One region of the Polaromonas sp. CG_23.6 genome, then DNA from elsewhere that is predicted to be linked to it. Evidence: predicted binding sites of a transcription regulator. Region 1 holds the regulator's gene; each other region holds the start of a gene.
What was found. The regulator sigma-54, encoded in region 1, starts transcription at its own class of promoters, with help from an activator protein. The targets are predictions, from matches to a motif close to TGGCANGNAANCTGCTTT.
Positions count from the first base shown of each region.

Region 2: H4V98_RS16665 (transglutaminase family protein) is a predicted target of sigma-54. The motif match lies at 2,663-2,680, and genes of this name have one in related genera.
Region 3: glnA (type I glutamate--ammonia ligase) is a predicted target of sigma-54. The motif match lies at 1,388-1,405, and genes of this name have one in related genera.
Region 4: H4V98_RS02005 (TorF family putative porin) is a predicted target of sigma-54. The motif match lies at 3,712-3,729, and genes of this name have one in related genera.

Region 1 covers NZ_JARXUY010000001.1:907,001-914,355, forward strand. Annotated here, with positions in the region: gene H4V98_RS04310 (THUMP domain-containing protein) at 1-1,406, opposite strand, end outside; gene H4V98_RS04315 (RNA polymerase factor sigma-54) at 1,883-3,433, opposite strand; gene lptB (LPS export ABC transporter ATP-binding protein) at 3,615-4,412, opposite strand; gene lptA (lipopolysaccharide transport periplasmic protein LptA) at 4,417-5,055, opposite strand; gene H4V98_RS04330 (thiol:disulfide interchange protein DsbA/DsbL) at 5,216-5,890, opposite strand; gene H4V98_RS04335 (SPOR domain-containing protein) at 5,972-6,679, opposite strand; gene argS (arginine--tRNA ligase) at 6,754-7,355, opposite strand, start outside.
Region 2 covers NZ_JARXUY010000001.1:3,508,911-3,516,265, reverse strand. Annotated here, with positions in the region: gene H4V98_RS16665 (transglutaminase family protein) at 1-2,589, opposite strand, end outside; gene H4V98_RS16660 (IS4 family transposase) at 2,775-4,112, opposite strand; gene H4V98_RS16655 (copper-binding protein) at 4,281-4,643, opposite strand; gene H4V98_RS16650 (DUF411 domain-containing protein) at 4,655-5,155, opposite strand; gene H4V98_RS16645 (cupredoxin family protein) at 5,145-5,660, opposite strand; gene H4V98_RS16640 (copper oxidase) at 5,854-7,287, opposite strand; gene H4V98_RS16635 (TolC family protein) at 7,333-7,355, opposite strand, start outside.
Region 3 covers NZ_JARXUY010000001.1:2,059,816-2,067,170, reverse strand. Annotated here, with positions in the region: gene glnA (type I glutamate--ammonia ligase) at 1-1,334, opposite strand, end outside; gene H4V98_RS09795 (molybdopterin-binding protein) at 1,565-2,536, opposite strand; gene H4V98_RS09790 (EI24 domain-containing protein) at 2,533-3,465, opposite strand; gene H4V98_RS09785 (sterol desaturase family protein) at 3,473-4,537, opposite strand; gene H4V98_RS09780 (polysaccharide deacetylase family protein) at 4,543-5,373, opposite strand; gene H4V98_RS09775 (YncE family protein) at 5,582-6,607, opposite strand; gene H4V98_RS09770 (16S rRNA pseudouridine(516) synthase) at 6,728-7,355, opposite strand, start outside.
Region 4 covers NZ_JARXUY010000001.1:391,190-398,544, forward strand. Annotated here, with positions in the region: gene H4V98_RS01990 (SMP-30/gluconolactonase/LRE family protein) at 1-779, opposite strand, end outside; gene amt (ammonium transporter) at 924-2,450, opposite strand; gene glnK (P-II family nitrogen regulator) at 2,485-2,823, opposite strand; gene H4V98_RS02005 (TorF family putative porin) at 2,874-3,641, opposite strand; gene H4V98_RS02010 (YifB family Mg chelatase-like AAA ATPase) at 3,867-5,411, shown strand; gene H4V98_RS02015 (4'-phosphopantetheinyl transferase superfamily protein) at 6,079-6,735, shown strand; gene H4V98_RS02020 (amino acid adenylation domain-containing protein) at 6,747-7,355, shown strand, end outside.

The DNA.
Region 1 (7,355 bases):
CACGCTTTGGGCGCATCAGCTGGCTTGCCGCGCGCCGAGCCGGCGACCATGTCGAAGCGGAACAGCCGGCATTCGATCGGGCCGTTCCACATCGGCACGCGGCGCGACTCCTTCAGGCGCATCTTGTTCGGCAGCTTCAGGTCGGGCGTGAGCAGGTGGGCGGTCCAGCCGGCGTAGTTTTTCTTCCAGTGCGTGGCAAGTTGCGGGAAGAAGTCCGAGGCTTCCTCGCCCCAGGCGTTTTGCGCCTGCTCGCGGCCGGGATTGGCCGAGCGGTCGCGCGGTGGCTCGAAGCCGCTTTCCTCGCGGCTGTCGCGGTCGTTGCGCTCGTCGCGGCCTGAACGCATGTCACGCTCGGGGCGAACCAGCGGCTGGCCGAATTCATCGACGCTCTGGCCCTGGAACTGCGAACGCCGCTGCTCGCGCTGCTGCACGCCGCTGGTGCCGGCCACACCCGCCACGTCGATGCGCTCGCCATACGGCGGGTTCACCAGCATCACACCGCTGGGTGCGGGGGGCATGCGCTGCAGCGCGTCGCCACCGCGAAACTGCACCGCATTGGCCACGCCGGCGCGCTCGGCATTGCGCTCGGCAAAGTCAACCATGCGGAAAGATACGTCGCTGCCGAACACCGGCGCGGTGGGTTCGGTGATCGCCGCTTCGGCCTGGTCGAGCAGGCCTTCCCAAACGTGGCCCTGAAAGGGCAGGTATTTCTGGAAGGCAAAGCGGCGGTTGATGCCCGGCGCGATGTTGCAGGCGATTTGCGCTGCCTCGATGGCGATGGTGCCCGAGCCGCAGCACGGGTCGTACAGCGGCACGCCTTGCCTGCACTGGGCGTCCCAGCCGCTGGCGGCAATCATCGCGGCGGCCAGCGTTTCCTTCAGCGGCGCATCGCCCTTGTCCTCGCGCCAGCCGCGCTTGAACAGTGGCTCGCCCGAAGTATCGATGTAGATCGTCACTGTTTCGGTGGTCAGGTGGACATACACGCGCACGTCGGGCCAGCGCGTGTCAACGCTCGGGCGCACGTCATTGAACTTGTGCCGGAAGCGGTCGGCAATCGCGTCCTTGATCTTCAGCGCGGCAAAGTTCAGGCTTTGCAGCGGGCTGTGCTGGGCGGTGATCTCGACCTTGAAGGTCTGCGCGGGCGTGAACCAGACTTCCCAGGCGACGCTGGCCGCAGCGTTATACAGGTCCTGCTCGCTGCGGTACTGGCCATGCTGCAGCTCGATCAGCACGCGCTGGGCCAGCCGGCTGTGCAGGTTGAGCTGCAGCGCTTCGCGCCAGGAAGCCTGAAGCTGCACGCCGGCGCGCCAGGCCTTGCCTTCGATGCCGGTGATGCGCTGGACTTCGGCGGCCAGCAGGTTCTCGACACCAGCGGCGCAGGGAAGGAAAAGTTGGAGTTGGTTCATAAGTTAGGTCACTTTGCCGGGCGCAACGTGCGGCGCCGCAGCGGGGTTGGATGAGAGCCCCTGGCTACATCAGGGCGAACGGATAGAAAGTATTTGAACAGGGAGTCCGGGAACTGGCTTCAACAGACCGCAGGCGCAGCGAACGACCGTGAGGGCCACATCCCCCACCAGCAGGGGCCGCGGGACTGGCTTCGCCAGACCGCAGGCGCAGCGGCCCCCTCGGGGGGCAGGGAGTTACGCGAAGCGAACGACCGTGGGGGCCACATCCCCCACCAGCAGGGGCTGCGGAACTGGCTTCGCCAGACCGCAGGCGCAGCGGCTTCCTCGGGGGGCAGGGAGTTACGCGAAGCGAACGACCGTGGGGGCCACATCCCCCACCAGCAGGGGCCGCGGGACTGGCTTCGCCAGACCGCAGGCGCAGCGGCCCCCTCGGGGGGCAGGGAGTTACGCGAAGCGAACGACCGTGGGGGCGACATCTACAGGGTTTTGCGCAAATTTGTTGGCGCAATGCGCAGCGCTTCTCGGTACTTGGCCACCGTGCGGCGGGCGCATTCAATGCCTTGTTCCTTGAGCATTTCTGAAATCTGGCTGTCGCTGAGCGGCTTTTTCGGGCTTTCGATTGCTATGAACTGCTTGATGAGCGCGCGTACCGCTGTGCTGGACGCATTGCCGCCGCTTTCGGTGCCCAGCCCGGAGCCAAAGAAATACTTCAGCTCGAAAGTGCCAAACGGCGTGCCCATGTACTTGGCGGTGGTGACGCGCGAAATGGTCGATTCGTGCAGGCCCAGCTCGTCGGCGATTTCGCGCAGCACCAAGGGCCGCATGGCGAGTTCGCCGTGGATGAAGAAGTTTTTCTGCCGCTCGACGATGGCGTTGCTGACGCGCAGGATGGTGTCGAACCGCTGCTGGATGTTCTTGATGAACCAGCGCGCTTCCTGCAGCCGCTGCTGCAGCGCGGGGCCGCCGCCCTTGCCGCCATGCTGGCGCAAGGCACTGGCGTAGATGTCATGGACCCGAAGCCGGGGCATGACGTCGCTGTTCAGCGTGACCTTGAAGCCCCGGCCGGCCTTGACGACCAGCACGTCGGGAACGATCAGGTTGCGTTCGACATTGGCAAAGCGCCGGCCCGGCTTGGGGTCAAGCCGGGCGATCAGGCCAATCGCACCCTTGATGACCTCTTCCGGGCACTTGCACAGCAGCGACAGGCGTTTCACATCGCGCTTGGCCAGCAGTTCCATGGGCTGCTGGCAGATCGCCAGGGCGGCGCGCGACTCGATGCTGTTCTTGCTTTCGAGCAGTTGCAGCCGCAGGCATTCGGCCAGGGTGCGCGCGCCGACGCCGGCGGGCTCCATGTGCTGGAGCAGCTGCAGGGCGATGGCGAACTGCTGCGCCAGTTCTTCGGCCTGCTCCGGGTGGTCGCTGGCCAGTCCGGCCGCCAGCGACGCCAGACTGTCTTCCAGGTAGCCATCGTCATTGAGCGACTCGATCAGGAAGTGCAGGGCGGCGCGGTCGAGTTCGGACAAGCGCAGGCCGAGCGCCTGCCGGTGCAGATGGTCTTGCAGCGACTCGTGCGCGCCGGTCAGGTCGGACGCTTCGGCGTCGCTGTCCTCCAGGTTGTTCTTGCGCGCCGGCGCGTCGCCGCCCCATTCGCTGTCGTCAGGCGAGGACTCAACCGAGCCATCGCCGTCCCAGCTTTCCTCCAGCGCCGCCTCGGTGCCGGCCTCTGCCGTGGTTTCAGACTCTTTTGAGGTGCTGGCGCTTGCTGTGTCTGTGTTGATAGCTATTGAATCCGTAGCGGACTCAAATTCACGGCTGTCCTGGCTGACCGGGGTGTCGATGTGCTCCAAGCCAAATTCCTCGCGCGGCGCACTGTCGTCCGCCAGTTCGAGAAAAGGATTTTCATCGAGCATCTGCTCGACTTCCTGGCTCAGCTCCAGCGTCGAGAGTTGCAACAGCCTGATGGACTGTTGCAGTTGCGGCGTGAGCGCCAGATGTTGTGAAACGCGAAGGGACAGCCCTTGTTTCATAAAGCCCCCACGCTCCCCGCTTCGCGTGGTTCGCTGCCCCCTGAGGGGGCTGGCATGGCTTCGGCATGGCCTTCCCGCCCGTGCCAGTACCGGCCGCAGGACCGGCTTTTCCGGACTGCAGGCGGGGCGGCCCCCCGGGGGGGCAGCGCAGTACACGAAGTGACAAGCGTGGGGGCCATACTCACATTTTGAAGTGTTCGCCGAGGTAGACCCTGCGCACTTCGGTGTTGCTCACGATCTCGGCCGGCGTGCCGTTGGCCAGCACATGGCCGTCGCTGATGATGTAGGCATGGTCGCAAATGCCCAGTGTCTCGCGCACGTTGTGGTCGGTGATCAGCACGCCGATGCCGCGCGACTTGAGAAAACCGATGATGCGCTGGATCTCGATCACGGCAATCGGGTCGATGCCGGCAAACGGCTCGTCCAGCAGGATGAAGCGCGGCTGGGTGGCCAAGGCGCGGGCAATCTCGACGCGGCGTCGCTCGCCGCCGGACAGCGACAAGGCCGGCGAGTCGCGCAGATGGCTCACGCGCAGGTCCTTGAGCAGCGCATCGAGCCGCGACTCGAGCTCGGTGCGGCTCAGCGGCTTGCCAGCGGCATCGCGCTGCAGCTCCAGAACGGCGCGCACATTTTCCTGCACGCTGAGCTTGCGGAAAATCGACGCTTCCTGCGGCAGATAGCTCAGGCCCAGGCGCGCACGCAGGTGGATCGGCATGTGCTCGACCGGCTGGCCGTCGATGGAAATCTGGCCGGCGTCGGCGCGCACCAAGCCGACGATCATGTAAAACGACGTGGTCTTGCCTGCGCCATTCGGGCCCAGCAGGCCGACAACCTCGCCTTTTTTCACCGACAGCGACACGTCCTGCACCACCAGCCGGCTGCCGTAGGATTTTCGCAGTCCCTGCGCCACCAGGCTGCTGGGCGTGTCAAGGCGCACGGCGCCGTCTCGCGCAGGCGCCGTTTGTATCGTTGCACTCATGGGTTCAGGGCGCTTTCGGGGCTTTGATGGTGCCCAGCCTGGTGCTGGGGCGTAAAACGGGCGCTGGTCCGCTGGGCGGCGGGGCGGTGGTGGCAGGCACTGTGCCGCGCGGCGACAGCATGGCGCGGACGCGTCCACCGGGATTGGCAGCGCTGGCGTTTTTCGCACCGGCATCGACAGTGAATACGTCGGTGTTGTTGTCGTACACGATCAGCGCACCGGAAGTTTCGTCGCTCAGCGTTGCCCCCTTGAAGCGGCGGACCACGGCGCGCCCGATGAACTTGACCAGATCGGCACGGCTGTCGTATTCGATGCGCTCGCCTTCGCCTTCGATGTATTCATCGACGCCGTCGCGCTTCTTGCGGTAATACGCCAGCTTGCCCGGCGCTGCCGTGGCCACAGCCAGCTGGTAGCCTTCCGGATCCTGGCTGACATCGACCTGTGCGCCCCGGATGATGGTCGTTCCCTTGGTGATGATGACATTGCCGGTGAAGACGCTGGTCTGCTTGAGGTCGTCATAGCGCAGGGCATCGGCCTCGGCATTCATCGGTTTGTCGCGGTCGGCCTTTTCGGCTGCAACAGGCAGCGCCACGCCTGTGGCAAGAAAAGCCATCAGGAGGAAAGAAAAAAAGGAGCGTTTCATAAGGCACGAATCTTGCAGCTGCGGGTTTTGCCATTGTAGCCATGCAAGGGCTGGCAAAACCTTGCAGCGCCTACTGGAGCGCAGCAAGGCGCAAGAAAACGGCTGGAGCCGTTGCCCCTGGCCGTGTGCGAAGCCCCAAAAGGCCCGGCGGCGCGGTGCTTCAGGGCTTGGCGGCGGCAGCTGGTGCCTGGCGCGACTGGGCGATCAGGGCGTCGGCAACCTGCAGCGAGCGCTCCAGCGTCTTGGCCTGCGTGCCAGAGGTGAAATAACGGCCATTGATGCCCAGGGCGGGAACGCCGTCCAGCGCATAGGCGTCCTGCAGCTGGGTGGCTTTGCGTGCCTTGGTGGTGACGGAGAACGAGTTGTACAGCTCCATGAACTTCGCCTTGGGAATGCCCTGCTTGTCCACCCAGGCGCTGATCTGGTCGGCCGTGTTGAGCGGCTGCCTGTCGACGTGGATCGCCATAAACACCTTTTTATGCAGCTCATCGACCTTGCCCAGACTTTCCAGCACGTAGTACAGGCGTTGCTGTGGCTCGAAATCAGGCCGGAAGGCGATGGGCACGCGGCGCACCGCCACATCCTTGGCCTGTTTTTTGCTCCAGGCGTCGAACATCGGCTCGAAGCCGTTGCAATGCGGACAGTTGTACCAGAAGAATTCGACCACCTCGACTTTTCCGGCGGGCGCTTCCGTAGGGGCCGGCTTGTCCAGTGTGAGGTAGTCAGAACCGCTTTGAAAGGCCTTGGCCTGGGCTTGTGCCAGCGAGGGCAGGGCGGAAATACCGGTAGCCGCAGCCAGCGAGACAGCTGAAATTGAAAACGCGCGACGTTGCATTGATTTTTTCTCCTGATGTCAATATCGACAAGTGTTGGATGCAGCACGGCCGAAAAGTTCAGCCGCTGCCGGATTTAGGACTTAACGCTGTACCCGGACCAGTGCCGTTTCGATCGAACTGTTGTCCAGCCGGTCCTTGACGCGGTCGGCATCGTCTTTTTTGTCGAACGGTCCGACACGCACCCGGTACACGGTGCGACCGGCCTGTTCGCGCTCGGTGACTTTTGCCTGCATGCCGAGCAGCAGCAGCCGGGCGCGCTGCTGTTCGGCGTCTTCCGGGGTGCGGTAGGCGCCAGCCTGAATGAAATAGTTGAAAGGATCGGAAGTCGCCGAACTGAAGGCCGGGGCGTCGGAACGCGACTTTGCCAGATCACCCAGCGGGTCGGCGGACGCGGGTCGGGATGGTTTGGCAACCGCTGTCGGGGCAGACGCCGCTGTCGTGGGTGCCGTCGCGGTTCTCGGCGGTTTCGCGCTGCGGTCGGGTTTTTTGGGGTCTTCCGGTGTCAGCACTGGGGCCGGCAAGTTGCCGGCGGTGGAGGGTTCGGCTGGCGGGCTTAATTCGCCCGAGGCCGACGGCGCCGGATTCTTCCCGGCCAGTGGCGCGTTGGGGTTCCAGTCCTTGTTCTTGCGGGCTTCCGCGGCGTCGCTGTCCGGCGTGTACATCGGGCTCTTGTTCAGGAAGGGCACCGGCACCTTGGTGACGTACACCGCCACTGTGAGCGCGATGCCCAGGCCGACCAACGCGCCGATCACCAGACCCAGCAGGGTTCCACCACGTTGCTTTTTCATACCGTATTCCCGCGACTTGACCGTAACTTGCATATGAGCTGGATGCCTTTTAAAGAGTGAAGTTTTCAAGTCGATTACATCTTGCGCGGGGCACTGACGCCCAGCACTGCGAGGCCATTGTGCAACACCTGCGCGGTGGCCGCTACCAGTGCCAAGCGTGCCAGCCTGACGGCTTCGTCGTCGACCAGAATCCGTTCGGCGTCGTAGTAGCTGTGGTAGCAGGCGGCCAGTTCGCGCAGATAGAACGCCACGTCGTGCGGCGCAAAGCCGTCGGCGGCATGGCTGAGCATGTCGGGGTATTTGGCCAGCAGCAGCATCAGCGCCTGGGCCTGCGGGCTGGTCAGGGGCGACAAATCGACCTGTGCCAGGCTGGCCTCGTCGCCGCCCCAGGCGGTCAGCACCGAGCAGATGCGCGCATGCGCGTACTGCACGTAGTACACCGGGTTTTCGTTGTTCTTGGCCAGGGCCAGGTCGATGTCGAAGATGTATTCGGTGTCAGGCTTGCGGCTGAGCAAAAAGAAGCGCACCGCGTCGGCACTGGTCCACTCGATCAGGTCGCGCAATGTGACGTAGCTGCCGGCGCGCTTGGAGATCTTGACCTCTTCGCCGTTGCGCACGACGCGCACCATGGTGTGCAGCACGTAGTCGGGGTAGCCCTGCGGAATGCCGGCGTTGG
Region 2 (7,355 bases), 2.6 Mb from region 1:
CGCGCGCAGCAGCAGCATCTGCAACAGACTCATTCGCTCATGCGGCGGCATTTCAAAAGCGCGGAATTCGACCAGTCCAAGCCGGCCGGTCGGGCCGTCAGGGGAGTACAGCTTGTCGATGGAAAATTCCGAGCGATGGGTATTGCCGGTCAGGTCGACCAGCAGGTTGCGCAGCAGCCGGTCCACCATCCAGGGTTTGTCGCCCGGCTGCATCGTGGGCAGCACCTTGTCCATCTGCTGGAAGGCAATTGCCAGTTCATACAGATTGTCGTCGCGTGCTTCATCAACGCGCGGCGCCTGGCTGGTCGGCCCGATGAAGGTGCCCGAGAACAGGTACGACAGCGCCGGATGGTTCTGCCAGTAGGTGATCAGGCTTTTCAGCAGGTCGGGCCGGCGCAACATCGGGCTGTCTTCGGCGGTCGCGCCCCCTAACGTGGCGTGGTTGCCGCCGCCGGTGCCGGTGTGGCGGCCATCGACCATGAACTTTTCAGTGCCCAGGCGCGTCAGCCGGGCCTCTTCGTACAGCGTGGTCATGTTGTAGACCAGCTCGTTCCAACTGGCCGCCGGGTGGATGTTTACCTCGATAACACCCGGATCGGGCGTGACGCTGAGCAGCTTGATGCGCGGGTCGCGCGGCGGCGGATAGCCTTCGATCCACAGCTTGAGCTTGAGCTTGGCCGCCGTGTTCTCGACCGACGTGACCAGCGCCAGGTAGTCCTCGATGCGTTTGACCGGCGGCATGAAGACATGCAGCCGGCCACCCCGCACCTGCACGCACAGCGCGGTGTGGATGACTTCGCGTGGCTCTGGCTGCTCGTCGGCAAGCACAGGCTTCTTCACCTTGGCCGTTCCCCGTTTTTCCTTTCGGCCGGCATCGAGTGGTGTCTGCGGTGCAAAAGGATCGACGTCGAATTCAGGCTCTTTTTCGTCGGGCTGCACCCAGGGCAGTGCATTCAGCGGCAGGCGCAGCCCCAGGGGCGAGTCGCCCTCGGTCAGGTAAAGATGCTCGCGCTTGAGCGGCCAGGGTGACGTGCGCCAGGCGGTTCCCAGTGCAATGCTTGGGTCCAGGTCCCTGGGTTTGAGCGGCAGCACATAGCCCACGACCTGGCCCAGTCCGTCTTCCAGCAGGCGCGCCAGGCGTCGCCGCTGCTCGGGCGCTTTCAGGTCAGCCTGCAGTGGGTCCAGGTTGACCGGCAGGCCTTGCTCCAGCCGCGCTTGCTGCAACACATCTTCATAAGCGGGAATCTGGCTGTGGGCCGGCAAACCCAGCGCCTTGACCAACTCGGTGCTGAAAAGCTCGGCCTCTTCGCTGCCATAGCCGTCGGCTCGGGCCTCGTCCGAAAACAGCGTCGGATCAAGCCACATCGGCTGGCCGTCAATGCGCCAGTAAATGTTCAGGGCCCAGCGCGGCAGTGGCTCGCCCGGGTACCATTTTCCCTGGCCGTAATGCAGCATGCCGCCAGGCGCAAAGTGATTTTTCAGGCGATGCATGAGCTGGCCGGCCAGTTCACGCTTCTTGTCGCCATGCGCCAAGGTGTTCCATTCGGCGCCGTCCATGTCGTCAATGGACACAAAAGTCGGCTCACCGCCCTGCGTCAGGCGCACATCCTGGCGCTTCAGGTCGGCATCAACCTGCTGGCCGAGCTGGTTGATTTTTTGCCAATCTTCTTCGGTGTACGGCTTGGTGACGCGCGGGTCTTCATGAATGCGCGTGATCGTCATTTCATGGAAGAACGTCACCTCGGCCTTGTCGGTAAAGCCGGTCACCGGCGCTGCCGATGACGGCATGGCCGTGCAGGCCAGCGGAATATGGCCTTCGCTGGCCAGCATGCCCGATGTCGGGTCCAGCCCGATCCAGCCGGCGCCGGGAACATACACCTCGGTCCACGCATGCAGGTCGGTGAAATCGACTTCGGTTCCGCTCGGGCCATCCAGCGAGGCCTGGTCGGCGCGCAGCTGGATCAGGTAACCCGACACGAACCGTGCAGCCAAACCCATCTCGCGCATGATCTGCACCAGCAGCCACCCGCTGTCGCGGCAGGAGCCCGAGCGTTTTTGCAGCGTTTCTTCAGGGGTCTGAACGCCCGGCTCCATCCGCAGCAAGTAGGCAATGTCGCCCTGCAGGCGTTGGTTCACCGCCACCAGGAAGTCGTTGGTCGCCAGGTTTTTCTTCAGCAGGTCGCGCCGCGCCGCCGCCACCCAGGCCACCAGCAACTCACCGGGCTTGTCGATCTTCAGGTAGGGGCTGAGTTCGGCGGCCAGTTGAACCGGATAACTGAACGGGAAAAATTCAGCATATTTTTCGACGAAAAAATCAAACGGATTGATGACGGTCATGTCCGCCACCAAATCGACCGTGAATTCGAGCTTGTCTGATTTTTCAGGGAACACGTAGCGGCCGATGTAATTGCCGTACGGGTCTTGCTGCCAGTTGATGAAGTGGTCTTCCGGCGTGACGGTCAACGAATACGAAAGAATCGGGGTGCGCGCATGGGGCGCTGGCCGCAGGCGCACCTCATGTGGTGACAGTGCGACCAGGCGATCGTAGTGGTAGCTGGTTTTGTGGTGCAGCGCAACACGGATGGCCATGAGAGGGTGCCTTTCGATGAATAAGCGAAAACGCGGACGGGGCCGCATGACGGAAAACTGAAAAACTGTACCGGACGCACAATTCATGCCCGGATTTACAGGTTATAGCAGTGATAGCCGAAGGTTTGACGCTGATTATCGAATGCACCCGCATTGACTAACGGGCCAGGGTTAAAGCCATTTCGTTATACACAAGTCCCCTGAGCCTGAAGCTCGCGTGAGAACCTGATGCCGGCGGCAAAGTCCAGAATGCGCTGCATGCCCAACCAGATGGTTTTCACGCCCGGCTCACCATCACCCGTGCGCGCTAGAAAGCCACCGAGTCTGGCAACCAAGCGCACCACCTCGTTGAGCGTGGGCGGCTTGCTTGGCAGCTTCTGCTTGTTCAGGATGTAGGCTGCTTTCCACTCATCGGGCTCGAACATCAACTGGGCATCCAGGTCCGGGCAACTTCGCCCCAGCCGCATCAGCCGGGCGATACGCCAGGCCACCACCATGTACAGCACCAGCGCGCGCTCAATCTTCTCGATGCTTCCCAGTTGCAGCGCCTCGATGCGGCAGCCGTTCTTCAGGACATGAAAGAACATCTCGATTTCCCAGCGGGCCCGGTACCAGTCAATCATGCGCGCGGCCTGCTCCAGGCTCTGCACCGGTAGATTGGTCAGCAGCCGCCACTCGACAGGCTTGTCGCCTGCGGCAGGCTGCATTTCCTTGGCCACGATGCAACTGGCCTGCACAAAGTGGCCTTTGCCATCGGGCAGTTCGAGCATTTGCGCCCACACCTGCTGGACCACTTCACGGGCGCGCTGGCCCTTGCGCGAGGCCATTACAAAGCGTATTTCGCCCAGAGGCTCGCTTTGTAACACAGAGATCCAGAGTTTGTCGCCGCTGGACATGGTGCGGTTGTGTTGGGAGCGCAGCAGCCAGTCCACAGGCGTGCCCAGCGCGCACGCGCGCCGCATCAACTCCATGATGTCGGCCTCGCGGTCAGCCAGGTACACCAACCGGGTGCCGGACAACTCGGCGGCCATTTCGGCCAGCCGCTCGTAACCTTCCACCCAGCGCACACTCTCCTTGATGCCGGGGCGGCTGCCGTCCTTGTTTTTGGGTTCGCGTGCCCACATCCACGCGTCGAGCACGCCCAGCGGTTCGCGCGAAGTCGACACGGCGTAGGTCGGATGCGCGTACATGCCGCGCTGCGCTTCATAGCTCAGCGGCCCCAGGCCGCTGGCCTCCTGCCCGTTGAAGTCCAGCTCGGTCGTGTCCTGAATGCACAGCACCACCTCGTGCCCGGCCATGCGCGTCTTGGCGCAGTCCGTGTGCGCGCCCAAAATCGCACGCCAATCGACTTCCTCGTTGCCGAAGAACCGGTACGCCGCCATGGTGTCGGCCCAGTCCCCGCAGGCTTGCGGCACGCTCGCCATGGGCTGGGCGCTCAAGCGCTCCACCAGCCGGATGGCCCGCTTGTTGCGCCGCTCATCGCCCAAGTCTATCGTCTCAAATTCAGTGCCTGCCCAGCCCATCGTTTTCCTTCAAATCTTTCTTGAGGAGAATTTTGCCGGAGTTGTGTATAACGAAATGGGTTAAAGCGCATAGCCCGTCCTTGCCCCTGGCCATTGGTCGAGGGACCCATCAGGCTGCTGAAGGCCGACCCATCATGGCCTGGATTGGATAGATGAAGCGATGAATGGCTATTTGGCGGGCTGCATGTCCGTCACCACGAGCGCACCACCGGATTTTTCAGCCTTGAAGCGAACCTTGTCGCCGACCTTCGCTTTTTCCAGCAGGGCCGCGTCCTTGACCTGAAACACCATGGTCATTCCAGGCATGTCCAGGTTCTTGATCTCACCGTGCTTGAGGGTGATTTTCTTGTTGTCCATGTCCACTTTTCGGATTTCGCCTTCAGCCATCTCGGCTGAAGCGGCCATGGGCATTTCTTTTTTCGCATCGTCCTTGATCATGGGTGCGCTGCCATGCGAGCTTGCATAGGCCGCTGAAGCGCTGGCCAGGACGGCGGTCAGGATCAGCACAGATTTGAGGGATTTTGAGTTCATGGTGTTTTCTTTCAGGATTTAACAGAAGATCGGGAAGGGTAGGATTGGTAAATGCGCGAACTGCCATCGTTCAACACCAGCAGCACGTCGTAGGCATCCCGGGTGTTGCCCATTTCCATACCCGGTGAGCCCATCGGCATGCCGGGCACGGCCAGGCCAAGCGCCTTGGGTTGCTCGCGCAGCAAGCGGCGCAGTTCTTTCGCCGGAACATGGCCCTCCACCACATAGTTGCCCAGACGCGCAGTGTGGCAAGAAGCAAATTTGGCATCCAAGCCAAATTGTTGACGAAAGGGCGCCGTGTCTTCGACGTCATGGGTTGTCATTTCAAAGCCGCTCTTGCGCAGATGCGCCACCCATTCATGGCAGCAGCCACAGCTTGGCGTTTTCCAGACGCTGATGGGGCTGGCGCTGCTGGCTGCCAGCGCACCCAAAGGCTGCACGACGACGGCAGGGCCCAGCAGTGCCAACGGCAGCTTCAATGCGAAGCGACGAGAAACGGAATTAATGTGCATGCTCGCCATGGCTCTGACCTTTGGCTTTCACGTTGGCGCCTGCCACATTGACCACCCCCTTCATGCCGGCGTCAAAGTGGCCAGGCTGCAGGCAGGCAAAGTCCACCTTGCCAGCCTTGGTGAAATGCCAGATGATTTCGCCGCTCTTGCCGGGCGCGACCGTCACCATGTTTTCGTCGGCATGCTCCATTTCGGGGTTTTTCTTCATCACCTCATAGTGTTCCTTGAGTTCCTTTTGGGTTCCCAGCACCATTTCGTGCTTGACCTGGCCGGAATTCTTGGCAACAAAGCGGATGGTTTCACCCTGCTTGACGGCGATTTTTGAGGTGTGAAAGCGCATGTCGTCGGTCATGTCGACGTTGACGGTGCGTGTCACGTTGGCGGCAACGCCGGGTTTGCCGATCTCCTCGACGCTGCCGTGGCCCCCGGCGTGGTTGCCTGCGGCCATTGCCGTCATGGCCAAAAAGATGCCGGGGATGGCGATCAGTAGGTTGCGTGATTTCATGAAATACCTTTCAAGCGTGGGAATGGAAAAAAATGTAGTGGTCGGGCCAGCGCCAGTTTGCAAGCAGACGACAGGCCTGAAAATTTGTTAAAAAAAGGCTGTAGCGCAGGTGTATATTGTGCTGACAGCTACTATTTTGATAGTAATTCGGTTTTGCACAAGATGCCTTCTTCGATGGATGGAATGCTGATCGTCAATGATTCATACCGCCCATACCGCCCATACCGCGCATCACGGGCTTGCGAACCTGAACTTCAACTTCTTTCATCGGCATGTTCTGCGCTTTCATGGTCTGGCCGCCCTCGGCGGCAAAGCGCGCCGGATTCGGCAGTGCGCCGGTCCATTCATACGCCACACTGCCGGCCGGATGCTTGTACCAGCCCGGGTCTTTGTAGTCGCCGGCTTTTTGGCCCTTGCGCACCTTGACAATGCTGAACATGCCGCCCATCTCGACCGAGCCGAAGGGGCCCGCGCCGGTCATCATCCGTTCGGTGTTGTCCGGCAAAGGCATTTCCATCTCGGCCATGTCGGCCATGCCGCGCTCGCCCATCACCATATAGTCGGGAATGACGTTGGTGATGTCTTTTACGACTTTGCGATGGTCCACGCCAATCAGCGTCGGCACGTCGTGGCCCATCGCGTTCATGGTGTGGTGGCTCTTGTGGCAATGAAAGGCCCAGTCGCCTTCTTCGTTGGCCACAAACTCGATCTGGCGCATCTGCCCCACCGCCACATCGGCGGTGACTTCGGGCCAGCGGCTTGCCTTGGGCGTCGGTCCGCCGTCGGTGCCAGTCACGGTAAATTCATGCCCGTGAATGTGTATCGGGTGGTTCGTCATGGTCAGGTTGCCCATGCGGATGCGCACTTTGTCGTTCTTGGCCACCACCAGCGGATCGATGCCCGGAAAGATCCGGCTGTTCCAACTCCACAGGTTGAAGTCGAGCATCGTCATGATCTTGGGCGTGTAGGCGCCCGGGTCAATGTCGTAGGCGTTGAGCAGGAACACGAAGTCGCGATCCACCTCGTCGATCAAGGGATGCGCGGCCTTGGGGTGCGTGATCCAGAAACCCATCATGCCCATCGCCATCTGCGTCATCTCGTCGGCATGTGGGTGGTACATGAAGGTACCCGGGCGGCGCGCCACAAACTCGTAAACGAAGGTCTTGCCAACCGGAATGGCCTTTTGGTTCAAGCCCGTCACGCCATCCATGCCGTTGGGCAGGCGCTGGCCGTGCCAGTGCACGCTGGTGTGCTCGGGCAGCTTGTTGGTGACAAAGATGCGCACCCGGTCGCCCTCGACCACTTCAATCGTGGGCCCGGGCGACTGGCCGTTGTAGCCCCACAGGTGCGCCTTGAAGCCGGGCGACATCTCGCGCACCACGGGCTCGGCCACCAGGTGGAATTCCTTTATGCCTGCGTTCATGCGCCAGGGCAGTGTCCAGCCATTCAGGGTGACCACCGGGTTGTAGGGGCGGCCCGTATTGGGCACCAGCGGCGCCATGGTGTCGGGCGTGGTCTGGAACACCGGCTCTGGCAATGCGGCCATGGCCACCCGGCTCACCGCAGCAGCGGCCACCGCCGTGGTGATGGCGCCTGCACCGGTCAAAAAATTTCGTCTGTTGTTCATAAGAGTTTTGTTCAATATGTTTCGTGAATCTGGGCGTGACCGGTTTCAGTGACCGGCTGCGTTGCCGC
Region 3 (7,355 bases), 1.2 Mb from region 1:
TAGGCATCGAGCATGCTGTCGGTGAACACACCGCCCTTGGTCAGGAATGCGCGGTCCTTGTCCAGTTCTTCCAGCGCCTGGTCCAGACTATGGCAGACGGTAGGCACCAGCTTGTCTTCTTCTGGCGGCAGATGGTAGAGGTCCTTGGTGGCGGCTTCGCCCGGGTGGATTTTGTTTTCCACGCCATCCATGCCGGCCATCAGCAGGGCCGCAAAACCCAGGTAAGGGTTCATCAGCGGATCGGGGAAGCGTGCTTCGACGCGGCGGCCCTTGGGATTGGCCACGTAGGGAATGCGGATCGACGCCGAGCGGTTCTTGGCTGAGTAAGCCAGCTTGACCGGAGCCTCGAAGTGCGGCACCAGGCGGCGGTAGCTGTTGGTTCCGGGGTTGGTGATGGCATTCAGGGCTTTGGCATGCTTGATGATGCCGCCGATGTAATGCAGCGCAAAGTCGCTCAGGCCGGCGTAGCCGTCGCCAGCAAACAGGTTTTTGCCGTCTTTCCAGACCGACTGGTGCACATGCATGCCAGAGCCGTTGTCGCCAGCGTAGGGCTTGGGCATGAAGGTGGCGGTCTTGCCGTAGGCATTGGCCACGTTGTGCACCACATACTTTTGCAGGATGGTCCAGTCAGCGCGCTCGACTAGGGTCGAGAAACGCGTGCCAATCTCGTTTTGGCCAGCACCGCCGACTTCATGGTGGAACACCTCGACCGGAATGCCCAACGACTCAAGAATCAGGGACATTTCAGCGCGCATGTCCTGCGTGCTGTCCACGGGAGGCACGGGAAAGTAGCCGCCTTTGACAGTGGGACGGTGCCCGCGGTTGCCACCTTCGAGTTTGGTGCCGGTGTTCCATGGTGCTTCGTATTCTTCGATCTCGTAGAAGCTGTGGTTTGGCTCGGTACTCCAGCGCACGCCGTCGAAGATGAAAAATTCTGGCTCGGGTCCGAAGTAAGCGGTGTCGGCCAGGCCGGTGGACTTCAGATAGGCTTCTGCGCGCTTGGCGATGGAGCGAGGATCACGCTCATAGGCCTTGCCGTCCGTCGGTTCGATCACGTCGCACGTCATGATCAGCGTCGTTTCCTCAAAAAACGGATCAATGTTGGCCGTACTCGGATCGGGGATCAGTTGCATGTCCGAGGCTTCAATACCCTTCCAGCCGGCGATGGACGAACCGTCAAATGCATGGCCGTCGGTGAATTTATTCTCATCAAAATGAGACACGGGCACCGTGGTGTGGTGCTGTTTGCCCCGGGTGTCGGTAAAACGGAAGTCAACGAACTTGACTTCGTTTTCCTTGACCATGTTCATGACGTCAGCGACGGTCTTTGCCATTCAAGAATCTCCTGTGATAGGTAGTGGTTTAAAAATTCGTCTCGGTTTTTTCGAATGCACTTTTTGTGCCAAAGCCGAGAACGCCGGGATTTTTGGCTAAACCCGTTATTGTGCCGACACTATTGTCGCTATGGAATGGTGATTGACTTGTTTTGAAACAGCCGTTTTGAAAAAAAACCAAAAATGCACCGTTTGTGTGCAATTACTGGATCGATTTGACGACATTGTGCTTAACGCACCAATTCAGGGCCAAGTTGCAGGTTGAATTGGTGCAGGCCTGCCAGCAACGCGGGATAAGCACGGTTGACCGCTTCTACAGGACCTTTGACACCAAGTTCAATATGGCGGCCGTATTGCGGATGGTCAACGCTGGGCAGACTGAACACTTTGACGCCGGCATGATCGGCTTCGATCGCGAGCATCAGCGGCGTCAATGTGGCTTCCATCGACCCCATCACGATGACCGATTTTTCAACCGCGCCCGAGGTTTGATGCAGATCGGCAAAGTGGTGGTCCAGCACCCATTCCAGCATGGGCCATGCCATGACGGGAAACCCTGGAAAGAAGTGGATGCCGCCACGCTTGCCCACTGCGTGTGACTCGCTGCCCACCGAGGATGCATTCCGGCAAAGCGGGTCCTTCGGCCCGGGCTGGCTGGCCTGCGCCTCCAATTCCGCGCTGCCTGCTGATGCAGTTGGTCCTGCCGGGGACAAGCCGCCATCCTGGGGCTCAACGAAGCAGCTGAAACCTGGAATCTTGTTATAGGGATTGGGAATGATCTCGGCGCCGAGGGGGAACACGCCCATGTTCAGGCGGTGCAGGTTGTCATGACGATCGGGCTCGTAGGCGGCGCCCTGCTCTTTCGCGGTGTCACGTATGCGTTCTTCGATCAGCTGTTTGGCTTGGGGGTGCAGTGCCAGTTCCACGCCCAGCGCCCGAGCCGCGCACTGGCGGGTGTGGTCGTCCGGCGTAGCGCCGATGCCGCCGGTGCAGAACACCACATCGCCCGTCGCGCGGCTGGTGGCAAAGGCACGCGCCAGCGTTGCGGTGATGCGCTCCGGGTCATCGCCGACGTATTCGGCATAAGCCAGCGACAAACCTCTGGCGGCCAGCAGTTCAATGACTTTGGGCAAATGCTTGTCGCTGCGCTTGCCTGAAAGAATTTCATCGCCAATGATGATGAGTCCGAATTGAGGGGTCATGCGAAAGGGTCCTGGGGTTGGGTCGATGAATCCGGCAAGCCGCCAGCTGATGCGCGTGGCAAGCTGCGTGCATGCGACTCGTCAACTATTAATTCGGTAGCAGCTTGTGCTGACAGCGCCTGTGCTGTAGTAGCATTTCTCTTGCGAAGCTGTTCCAGCGCGGCCAGGCAGTAATGTGCAAACCAGAGCGATGAAAAAGCAAATACCAGGGTGTAAATCCAGATCGCCAGCGGTACCACGATGGGCGCCATGGCGATGAACATGGCACCCGACGCCCAGAGCAGGCTGGGCGCTGCACCAAGGTAGCCGCTGAGCACGCCAATGCCGAGCAGGGGCAGGCGGTTTTCGCGGAACAACTGCTCGCGTTCTTCGAGGCTGGCATGGTCGGCCAGGGCATCGTAGGACATCACGCGATAAGTGAGCCAGCCCCAGATCAGCGGTGGCAGGATCAAAATCAGCGGCGGCACCAGCCACAGCGGGACTGTCGCCACCAGCGCCACGATGGCCAGCAAGGTCGAGCCCAGCGACCAGACGATGCTGGCCAGCATCGAGCCGCCCTTTTTACGCTCGAGCTGCGGAAACCGCCGGCTTGCCACCAGTGCGACCATGCTGGGCGTCATGAAGACCGCCACCAGCAGCAGGGTCACGATGACAATCACCGGAATGGACAGAAACAGCACCAGCGCCGGCGCCAGCACCAGGCGCAGGCTGCCTAGCCCGATGCCTTCAAGCCAGTGCACCATGGCGTTGACCAGCTCGAAGCTTTCCAGGCTGGCGCGCACCGCGAACAATGCGTCTTCCCAGTAAAAGTAGCCCAGCGTCAGCGACAGCACGCCCATGATGATGACGGGCAGGATCGACAGCGCAATGACGCGAGGATGCAGGCAGTACATCACCGCCCGCCAGAAGGAATCCAGCATGGTGTTCATGAAAGCTTCATGCGCGCCCGAACAACCGCTTCACGCCCAGCCACTGCTGCGACCAGAAACCGCTGCCGTAGTCGCGCTGCTTCTCGACCTGGTCGCGCACGCCGGTGGGGTCGTAGCGATGCTCGAAATTGGCCGTACCGAACAGCATGTCCCACCACGGCAAGAGCACGCCAAAATTGTGCCCCCCGAGTCTGGGAGCGTACGCATTGTCTTCACCAGCAGGTGCCGCGGAACCGGCTTTGCCGGGCCGCAGGCGCAGCGCCCCCCCGGGGGGCAGCGAACCACACGCAGTGGGGAGCGTGGGGGCTTCATGTCCCAGGCCGATGCTGTGGTGCAGCCGGTGAAAGCGCGGGCTGACCCAGAGCCGCTCACCGATCCGGCCAAACCACAGCCGCACGTTGGCATGCTGAAAGCTTTCGCTCAATTGCGTCAGCACGACGATCAGGATGAACTGGTCCGACGCCACGCCGATCAGTTGCGCAATGACCACGACTACTGTGTCGAGCAGGATGCTGTCGAGCAAGTGGTTACGGTTATCGCTCCACATCGTCATCTGCCGCTGCGAATGGTGCAGCGAATGCAGCCGCCACCACCAGTCCAGCTGATGCTGGCCACGGTGCGTCCAGTAGGCGACAAAGTCAAACACCAGCAGGTAGATCAGCAGGCTCACGACGGGCTGGTCGGTCACGCCGGGCCACAGCTGGTCCAAGTGAAAGGTGCCATAGCCGGCAGTGCGCAGCGCGCCAAAGGCCGCATCAAACCACGGGTCCAACGTGAAGAAAAGCGCCAGCCGGAACAGCCCGAGCCGGTGAATCAGCGTGTACATCACATCAATGCGGATACTGGCCCGGTCGGCGGGCGAGTCCATGGCCTCGACCGGTCGCCAGCGCTGCAGCGGACCGATCACTGCCAGCAGGACGGTGACCTGCAGGACGCCCATCATGAACCAGGCCGTCGCTGCATACGCGTCTTCAAACAGGCTGGCCATGTCGAGCGCGAAGAGTGCGGGCTGCACCAGCGTCTGGAACAACCAGCCCTGAACACTTGCGAAAATTCCAGTCAACCAGTCCATCGCCGTTATTTCCCCGTCTGGGTTGTCAAAACAGGCGAGTGCGTTTCAATCCACGCCTGGTACTGCGGATGCTCGCGCAGCGTCTTGAAGCAAAAGCCTTGCGCCTGCAGGCCAGTGATCAAGGGCTCCAGCACGGCGGGCGCCCACGGGTCCTGGCGTGACCAGATGCCCAGGTGCGCCAACAGCACGTCGCCCGAACGGACATCCTTCAGCGCCTTGTTCAGCAGCGCGGCGTTGGGGTATTTTTCGCTGGGCAACTCGTCCCCCAGAAAGCCGGCCGGAGACCAGTCCACATGCGCGAAGCCGCACGACCGCGCCGCTGCCAGAAGCGGCCCAGAGGTTTTGCCGCCAGGTGCGCGGAACAGCGGCAAAGGCTTCTTGCCAGTGATGTCCTGCAGGCGCGCGCTGGAGCGGCTTATTTCCTCGCAATATTGCCTGGCTGTCCAGGTGAATGTATTGCCCTCGGATGGCCCCGCCGAAGGGCGTACTCTGAACTGCGTCGGCGCGCCCGAGGCGCCCGGCACGTCGGCCCGCCAGTAGGTGTGGTCGAACGTGTGCGAGGCGAACTCGTGGCCCTCCGCCGCCCGCGCTTTCCACCAGGGCGCCCAGTACGCTCCCAGGCTGCCATCGCCGGTCTTGGTGCGCTCGTTGGCGGCAAAGAAAGTGGCCCTGACCTGATGGCGTTTCAACACGTCGGCAATCAGCGGCGCCACTTCCATGTGGCCGGTGTCCAGCGTCAGGTAGACCGGCTTGCAAGAAGGCCGCTCATCCGAGTTTTTTAAATCTAATTGGCTGTTCGCGCTTTCTGCATAAGCGTAATTAGCTATTGAAAACATAGCAAATAGCAATTGAACAAGCCGCATACCCAAGCCATGGCGGCGGAACTGGCTTGGCCGGGCCGCAGGCGCAGCGATCAGCCAGGCGTCGTGAAAAGTGGCCCGCTTCCACCAGCCAGGGCCGCGGAACCGGCTTTGCCGGGCCGCAGGCAAAGTGGCCCCCTCGGGGGGCAGGGAGCTACACGATGTGAGCGACCGTGGGGGCCACCTACCTTGGCGAATGATCGAGCGTCCAGACGCCATGCGGACTCCTGCCAACGTTGATTTGACGCACCACCTTGCGGCTGGCCACGTCGATGAAAGTGAGTTTGCGAATCCAGCGCGAGGTGACGATGATCTGGCTCAAGTCACGGCTCACGTCCATGCAGTCGGGGCCGCCAGGTGCCGGAAAGCTGTTCACCACTTCGAGCGTTTGCAAATCGATCATGCTGATGGTGTTGGCCACCCGGTTGCTGACCAACAGGTGTCGCTTGTCGCCGAAGGCGCGAAAGGCGTGCGCGCCCATCGCCGTCTTGATGAACTTGACGCGCTTGGGCTCCTTGCCACTCACGTCATACACCTCGACGCCGTCGCCGCCGGTCAGGGCCACCAGCACGAATTTGTCATTGGCCATGCCAAACACGTCTGCGGGCGTCGAGCCGGTGGCGGTGCGCCACTTGATGGTCTGCGTGGCAATGTCGATGGCGATCAGTTCGTCGCTTTCCTGCATGGTCGAATAAATCGTGCTGCTATTGCTGTCGATCCACAAATGGCTGGGCGTCTTGCCGGTGGGGATGCGCTTGGCCAGCGTCATGTCCTTGCCATCCCAGTGAAAAATATCGATATGGTTGAGGCGGTTGGCAGCCGTCACGAACCACTTCATGTCGGGTGAAAACCGCAGGTGGTAAGGGTCGATGATGCCGCGCACGGTGCGCTGGACCTCAGCCGTTTTCGGATCAATGAAAGTCAGCGAATCCGACAGCGCGTTGGCCACAATCACCGATTTTTCGTCCGGCGTCAGGTACAGATGGTGTGGCTGCTTGCCAGTCTCGATGCGCTTGACTTCGGTCCAGGTCGCCGGATTGATCACGCTGACGCTGTCTTCCAGAGAGTTGAGCACGAACACCGGCGTGGTGATCACGGCCGTTGCCGGCGCAGCGGCCGGAACTGCGGCAGTTTGTGCAGATGCGGACAAGCACAGCAAGGCTGAAAAAGCCGCCATGCAAACAGACGGAAAACGGGAATAAGCATTCACAGAACGGTTCTTTCCAAGATCAGTCCGGTAGTGTAGCGGCCGGCAATAAACAGCTCTTGCCAAGGTGAATTGAAAGCCTTGCGAGCCACGCAAGCCCTTGCGACTATGGGTGACGAAACGTCAGGCCGGCGGCTTGGCAGCGATGCCGGCAATGCTGGCCAGGTCGTGCGCTGTCAGCCAGCGCCATTCACCGGGCTTGAGGTCTGGGGGCAGCGCCAGCGAGCCGATGCAGGAACGGTGAAGGCCGCCCACCTCTTCCACCCGGTTGCCCACAGCAGCAATCATGCGCTTGACCTGGTGGTATTTTCCTTCGGTCAGCGTCAGGCTCAGCTGCGATTCGCCGGTCTGCTCGCAGGCAGCCGCCCGAACCGGCTTGGGGTCGTCGTCCAGCACCACGCCGGCCAGCAGCTTGCCGACCTGCTGCGCGTCCACCGGGTGCTTGGCCCTGACCTGGTAGACCTTGGGCACATGGTGTTTGGGCGAACTCATGCGGTGAATGAATTTGCCGTCGTCCGACAGCAGCAGCAGCCCGCTGGTGTCCTGGTCGAGCCGCCCGACCGCCTGCACGCCCGCTGCCGCACCGCCGCCGCGCTGGCGGATCGGCGCGGGCAGCAGCGTGTAGATGCTCGGATAAGTGCTCGGCTTTTGCGAGCATTCGTAGCCCGCCGGCTTGTGCAGCATCAGGTAGGCTTTTTCGTGGTATTCCCACGCCACGCCCTGCACCGTGAACTGGAGGCTGTCAGCTACG
Region 4 (7,355 bases), 520 kb from region 1:
AAGCAGGGCATGGTCGGGCATTGCGCAGGCACGCCGAACTCGGCCAGCAGCTCGCCGGCGGGCGATAGCTTGAGCAGCCGCCCGCCTTCATACATGGCGACGTAATAGTTGCCTTCGGCATCGACCGCCGCGCCGTCGGGGCGGCCGCCATAACCCGGACTGCCCGGCTGCCAGCCTTCGGGTTTGCCGGGCCATGCACGGAACACGCGCTCGCGGCTGAGGGTGTTGCTGGCGCCATCCCAGTCCCAGGCGCGAACCGCATGGCTCGGCGTGTCGGCCCAGTACAACGTGGCCGCGTCGGGCGACCAGGCCAGGCCGTTGGCCGTGGTGGCATCGGCCGCCTTGACATCGAGGAAAGGCGTGCGGCCACCCCGGGCGTCCAGGCAGAAAAGCTGCGCCCGGGCCGCATCGCGCGGTTCGTAAATCGTGCCGGCCCAGAAGCGGCCCAGCGGATCGGCCTTGCCGTCATTGAAGCGCGTGGTGGCCGGGTCGTGCTGCGCAGGCGCGAGCAGCACCAGATCACCCCCCCACTGCCGGGCGCGGTAGATGCCGTCGCGCAGGGCGATGACCAGGCCCGCGCTCTGGCCATTGCTGCGGGCCGGCGCGATGCAGCCGGGCTCGGACGGCAGCGTCCAGCGCTCGACGCTGCCGTCCGAGCCTGTTGACCGGCAGACCTGCCGGGCGGGAATGTCCACCCAGTACAGACGCTGCTCGTCGGGGTGCCAGAACGGCGATTCGCCCAGTTCGCTGGGCTGTGAAATGGCGATTTGCCAGGGCATGTTGCTCTCCTTGGACGCGTGTGGTACAGCGAAGGGGTTCGCCACGAACTGCGACTTTAGCGGCAAAAAAAAGCCCGCTGGCGAGATGCCAGCGGGCCAAACTTCTCAAGGAGACTTCTGTCAGCTTCTCAACCCAAGCAATCTTTAACGGTTGTAGGCAGTTTCGCCGTGCGAGGTGATGTCCAGCCCTTCGCGCTCGTCTTCTTCGTTGACGCGCAGGCCGATGGTCAGGTCAACGACCTTGTAGGCGATGAAAGACACGACACCCGACCACACCACCGTGATCAGCACGGCCTTGGCCTGGATCCACACTTGCGAGACGATCGAGTAGTCGGCGGCAGTGATGCCGGTAGCCGTCACCCAGTCGGCGACAAAGCCGGGGCCGCCCAGGGCGGGCGAATTGAACACGCCGGTCAGCAGCGCGCCGACGATGCCGCCGACGCCATGCACGCCGAACACGTCAAGCGAGTCGTCAGCGCCCAACAGCTTTTTCAGCCCATGCACGCCCCAGAGGCAGGCAAAACCGGCGATAAAACCAATCACCAGACCACCGCCGATGCCGACGTTGCCGGCGGCAGGGGTGATGGCCACGAGGCCGGCCACGGCACCGGAGGCAGCGCCCAGCATCGACGCCTTGCCGCGCATCAGCGCTTCACCGAGGCACCAGGCCAGCACCGCAGCAGCGGTGGCGCCCAGGGTGTTGATGAAGGCCAGGGCGGCAAAGCCATTGGCTTCCAGCGCCGAGCCGGCGTTGAAACCGAACCAGCCCACCCACAGCAGCGAAGCACCGACCATGGTCAATGTCAGGCTGTGCGGTGCCATGGCTTCCTTGCCGTAGCCAATTCGTTTGCCCACCATGAAGGCGCCGACCAGACCGGCCACGGCCGCATTGATGTGCACCACGGTGCCGCCGGCAAAGTCCAGCGCGCCCGACTGCCAGATATAGCCGGCCTTGCTGGTCATGGCGTCCACCACATCCGGGCTGGTGTAGGCGTCAGGGCCCATCCAGAACCAGACCATGTGGGCCATCGGCGCGTAGCTGAAGGTGAACCAGATGACCATGAACAGCAGCACGGCGGAGAACTTGATGCGCTCGGCAAAGGCACCGACGATCAGGCAGCAGGTGATGCCGGCAAAGGTGGCCTGGAAGGCGGCGAACACGATTTCAGGAATTACCACACCCTTGCTGAAGGTCGCGCCATTGGCAAAAGTGCCGGCGACGTTGTCCCAGATGCCTTTCATGAACAACCGGTCAAAGCCGCCGATGAAGGCATTGCCCTCGGTGAACGCCAGGCTGTAGCCGTAGATGAACCACAGCACGACGATCAGGGAGAACGTCACCATGACCTGCATCAGCACCGACAGCATGTTCTTGCTGCGCACCAGGCCGCCATAAAACAGCGCCAGGCCGGGCACGACCATCAGGATCACCAGAATGGTCGAGACCATCATCCAGGCGGTGTCGCCCTTGTTGGGCACCGGGGCTGCTGCGGCGGCAGGAGCCACTGCGGCAGCCGCTGGTGCAGCCATGGCAGTGGTTGTGGCGGGAGCCGCGGATACGGAGGAGGAGGCAGCAGCGGCAGGCGTTTCTGCCGGGGTTTGCGCCAGAGCGAAAGCGCCGGTGCCGAGCAAGCTCAGTCCGAGTAGCAGGGAAGCAATCAATTTTTTCATGGCAATGGTTCTCTTTTATTTCAGGAGGGAGACGTTAGAGTGCGTCATTGCCGGTTTCGCCGGTACGGATGCGCACGACCTGCTCAAGGTCGTACACGAAAACCTTGCCATCGCCGATCTTGCCGGTGCGCGCCGAGGTCTCTATGGCTTCGATCACGCGTTCCACCAGATCCTCGGACACGGCTGCCTCGATCTTCACCTTGGGCAGGAAATCGACAACATACTCGGCGCCCCGGTACAGCTCGGTATGGCCCTTCTGACGGCCAAAGCCCTTGACTTCGGTCACGGTGATGCCTTGCACACCCATGCCTGAGAGGGCTTCGCGCACCTCGTCCAATTTGAACGGTTTGATGATGGCAGTGACAAGTTTCATTTCAGTTTTCCTCCAGGATGAATAACGGGGCGGCAACAGATCCCGCCGCTCTACAAGGTTTTTGTAAGCATCACGACCAGCGTGTTTTTATTGATGGAGCGGCCGCTGGTGTCCACCACGGCAGGATAGACATAGCTCGACTTCTTGTCCGCGCCCACCAGCGCGCCCGACAAGGCCAGGCCATTGCCCAGGTCATAGCTGGCGCCCACGCTGTAGTCCATGTAGTCAGGCAGGCTGGCCGAATTCACGCCGCTCTTGAAGTTGGTAAAGCCCAGGGAAGCCTTCAGGGTGACTTTGGGCAGGAGTTCCTGGGCATAGGCCAGGTTGAAATAGCCGGTCCCGCGTCCATCGCCGATCAGGAATTCCTTGCCAATGCCGAAATAGCCCTTGGAAACCGTATGCGAATACTTGGCACTGACCGGTCCGTAACCGGCCCCCAGGTAAACCTCGGTCGTGTTGGCGCCGCTGGCGCCGGGGTAGAGATAGGTCAGGGCGCCGACATCCATGGCCAGCGGCCCGGCATTGAATTTATAACCGCCGTAAATATCGATTTCAATGTGGTTGCTCGGGTTTGACGGCAGGTACTTGGTCCAGTTCACCGTCGAGTTCCAGTTGCCAAGGTAAAAACCGCTGTCAAATGCGTAATCCACACCGCCTTGCAGGGCAGGCTTGAAAGCCTTGGTCTTCGACTGATCCTGGTCCTGTCCCCGGAATTTGTAGTTGCTGGCCAGCGCGAGGTTGAATGACAACGGCGATGCAGCAGGCTCGGTAGGTGCGGCGCTTTGGGCAAAGGCGGCGCCGGACAGCATCAAAGACATGCAACAAGCCAGGGGAACAGTGATTGGATTCATGACAACTCCGGGATTTTTAAAAAATGGATGAATTGCTTTAGCAGGGACCGTGCCAGCTACTTTTTTCCTCGCCTGCAAGCACTTGGCCGATTGCAACCGCTACCGGTTACGCTAGAGGATTACAAGATGTTACGCACCGTTTTGATGCGTCCAATGCGCACAACTTTGATGCATAAATAAGAAAGCAACCGAATGAGCCTGTCTTTAGTGCACAGCCGTGCCTTGTTGGGACTTGAAGCGCGTCCGGTGTGCGTTGAAGTGCACCTGGCCAACGGCCTGCCGAGTTTCACACTGGTCGGACTGGCCGATACCGAGGTCAAGGAGGCGCGCGAGCGGGTGCGCTCGGCCATCCAGAATGCCGGGCTGGAGTTTCCGGGCAACAAGCGCATCACGGTGAACCTGGCGCCCGCCGACCTGCCCAAGGACTCGGGCCGGTTCGATTTGCCGATTGCACTCGGCATATTGGCTGCCAGCGGCCAGATCGATGCGCGCAAGCTGGCGGGCTATGAGTTTGCCGGTGAGCTGTCGCTGGGCGGTGATCTGCGGCCGGTACGCGGCTCCCTGGCCATGAGTCTGGCGATTGCCCGGCCGCCGCACGGCGCGCCGCAACCCCTGCCCCGGCTGGTGCTGCCAGAAGGCAGCGCGCAGGAAGCCGCGCTGGTGCCGCAGGCCGAGGTCTACCGCGCGCAGCATCTGCTTGACGTGGTCAGGCAGTTCTTGCCGGGCGATGCCGTTCCCGAAGCAAGCGACGGCTGGACGCGCGCAGCTTCAAGCGCGCCTTCGCGGCAGCCCGCCTATCCCGACCTGGCCGATGTCAAGGGACAGGCCGCCGCCCGCCGGGCACTGGAAATCGCGGCGGCCGGCGGACACAGCATCTTGATGGTGGGCGCGCCGGGTTCGGGTAAGTCCATGCTGGCGCAGCGCTTTGCCGGCCTGCTGCCCGCCATGACCACCGACGAAGCGCTGGAAACCGCCGCTGTCGCCTCGCTGGGCGGGCGCTTCACGCTGGACCACTGGGCCGTGCGGCCGACCTGCGCGCCGCACCACACGGCCAGCGCGGTGGCGCTGGTGGGCGGCGGCTCGCCACCGCGCCCGGGTGAAATCTCGCTGGCGCACCGGGGCGTGCTGTTCCTTGACGAACTTCCGGAGTTTCCCCGTGCCGCGCTCGAGGCACTGCGCGAACCCCTGGAGTCGGGCCACATCACGATTTCGCGTGCTGCGCAGCGCGCGGAATTCCCGGCGCGCTTTCAACTGATTGCCGCGATGAACCCCTGCCCCTGCGGCTACCTGGGCTCCAGCCTGCGCGCCTGCCGCTGCTCGCCCGAAGGCATTGCACGCTACCAGGGCAAGCTCAGCGGACCGCTGCTTGACCGGATCGACCTGCATGTGGAGGTCGGCAGCCTTACCGCCGATGAACTGGTGAACGCGCCGCCGGGCGAATTCACCGAGGCCGTGCGCAGTCGGGTGGTCAAGGCCCGGGACCGCGCAATGGACCGGCAGGGCAGCGCCAACCAGGCGCTCGAAGGCCAGGCCATCGACGTCCAGTGCCAGCTGGACCCGGCTGCTGCCAGGTTCCTCAATGTGGCAGCAACGCGGCTGGGCTGGTCGGGCCGGGGCATTCACCGCTGCCTGAAGGTGGCGCGCACCATTGCCGACCTGGCCAGTGCCAAAACAGTGCAGGTCACGCATGTCGCCGAGGCGGTGCAATATCGACGCGTCCTGAAGGCAGCGCACTGAAGCACAAGGCTCCAGGATCAGGAATCCCGGCTTTTAGTCAAGTTTGAAGCATGATCAAAACTCATCAATGGAGTTATTTTTAGTAATTTAAGCAAGAAAATAAAATTTATTTTCTTGCTTGCAAACACTCTCAAAAAAACGCCTCTCTTGCTGAAATCACTTTTTCAGGGACAACACCGCAGCGGTTTTCCGGAGCCCGGGTTACCCATCAACACAAAAGCTTGCCGGCAATCAGTGTTTACAAAAAAATCTTCTTTTGCTACTATTTTTATAGCTAACAAGCCAATGCTTTATTGCGCAAAAGGCAATACTTAGCAAAAAAATAATTGTTCAGGCCTGTCTTTTTTTGTTATGAAAATATTACGCAGCTGCGGTTGTCGTAAGGACCGAGGCTATTTGAAATGGTTGTGAACGCAATGTAGCTTCCCTACAATTAATTTCTAATTGAGAGGAAACTTTGAGCATTGATGAAGCTGGCGGTATCCATATCTGGACAGCGCGCCCCAAGGATATTGAGCCGGCTCAATGGCCACAATTGACTGCGTGGCTTGGTGCACCGGAGCTTCTTTGTGCAGCAAAATTTCGGCACGATGAAGATCGCCGCGCCTACATCCTGGCGCATGCATTGCGGTGCCTGGCCGTGGCGACCCTATTGGGCGTGCCGTCCATGTCCCTTGCATTTTCCAGCGAAGCCAGCGGAAAACCTCTCCTGACAGTTCCGCCAGACCAGGCCATCTACTTCAGCCATACCTACGGCCGCACACTGGTGGTGTGTGCCGTCACGCGCATCGGCGAGGTCGGTATTGATGCCGAACCCCTCCAACAGGGCAACGCCGACATGGCGCTGCTGCGCGGCCTGATAGCGCTGCCCGATGCGCAGCAACGCCAGGCGGCGCCGGGGAGCGACAGCACGCAGCAGTTTTTCTTCTACTGGACGCTGCTTGAGGCGTACTGGAAATCCAAGGGAAGGGGACTGTCGTTTGACCATCCAGCGCTGCATTGCCAGCCAACACCCCAAGGCTGGTTTGAGGTTTCCACATCGCAGGCAGGCCTTGGCGGGCACGGCTGCCGCGGCGAACGCACATGGGCCATGGCAGTACAGGGGCCTTCCGACTGCGTGATCATGCTGGCCGTGACAGCAAGCCTTGCCCATGCAGCAAACAATGCGCTCCGACTGGTCCACCACACACCGGTCTTTGAACCGGTCCTTGCGACGCAGCACGGCCGCCTTCAAAAGCCGCGCCCGTTGCACCGGCTTTACCCGCCTGACGCGCCAGCCAGCGCTGCATCAAGCATGCAAGCGGCCACCTGCGTCAGCGCATGAAAGGAATGAGTATGAAAAGCCATCGGGCCAGCGCCCTGTTTGCAGGCCATGAAAGCCTGCTGATTCACTGTGCCGAGGCTTGGCTCAATGCCGGTCATGCGGTGCATGCCGTCGTCAGCACCGAGCCAGCCATCGTTCAGTGGGCGCGCACGCGCGGGGTTTCGGCCTTTGCCGATGAGGCGTCGCTGATGCAGCAGTCGGGGCAGACGTTCGATTACCTTTTTTGCCTGGACAAGCCGTGCAACGTATCGCGCGATTTGATGGCGCAGGCGCAAGCACTGGCCATCACGTTTCACGACGCACCACTGCCGCAGCACGCGGGCTGGCATGCGCCGGCGTGGGCGCTGATGGCGCAGGAAAGGTCGTATGGCGTTACCTGGCACGAAATGACGCCTCTGGGCGAAGGCCGCATCGTGCGCCAGGCACACTTTGCCATTCCGCCGGGCGAAACGACACTGGGCTTGCAGGCGCGCTGCTACGAAGCGGGCCTGCAAAGCTTTGAAGCCCTGGCCGATGCGATTGGACGCAACGACCTTGTCTTGGGCGAAGCATTGCCCGCCAGCCCTTGCGTTGACCGCCAGCAGCGTCCGCCCACACTGGGCACGCTTGATTTTTCACGC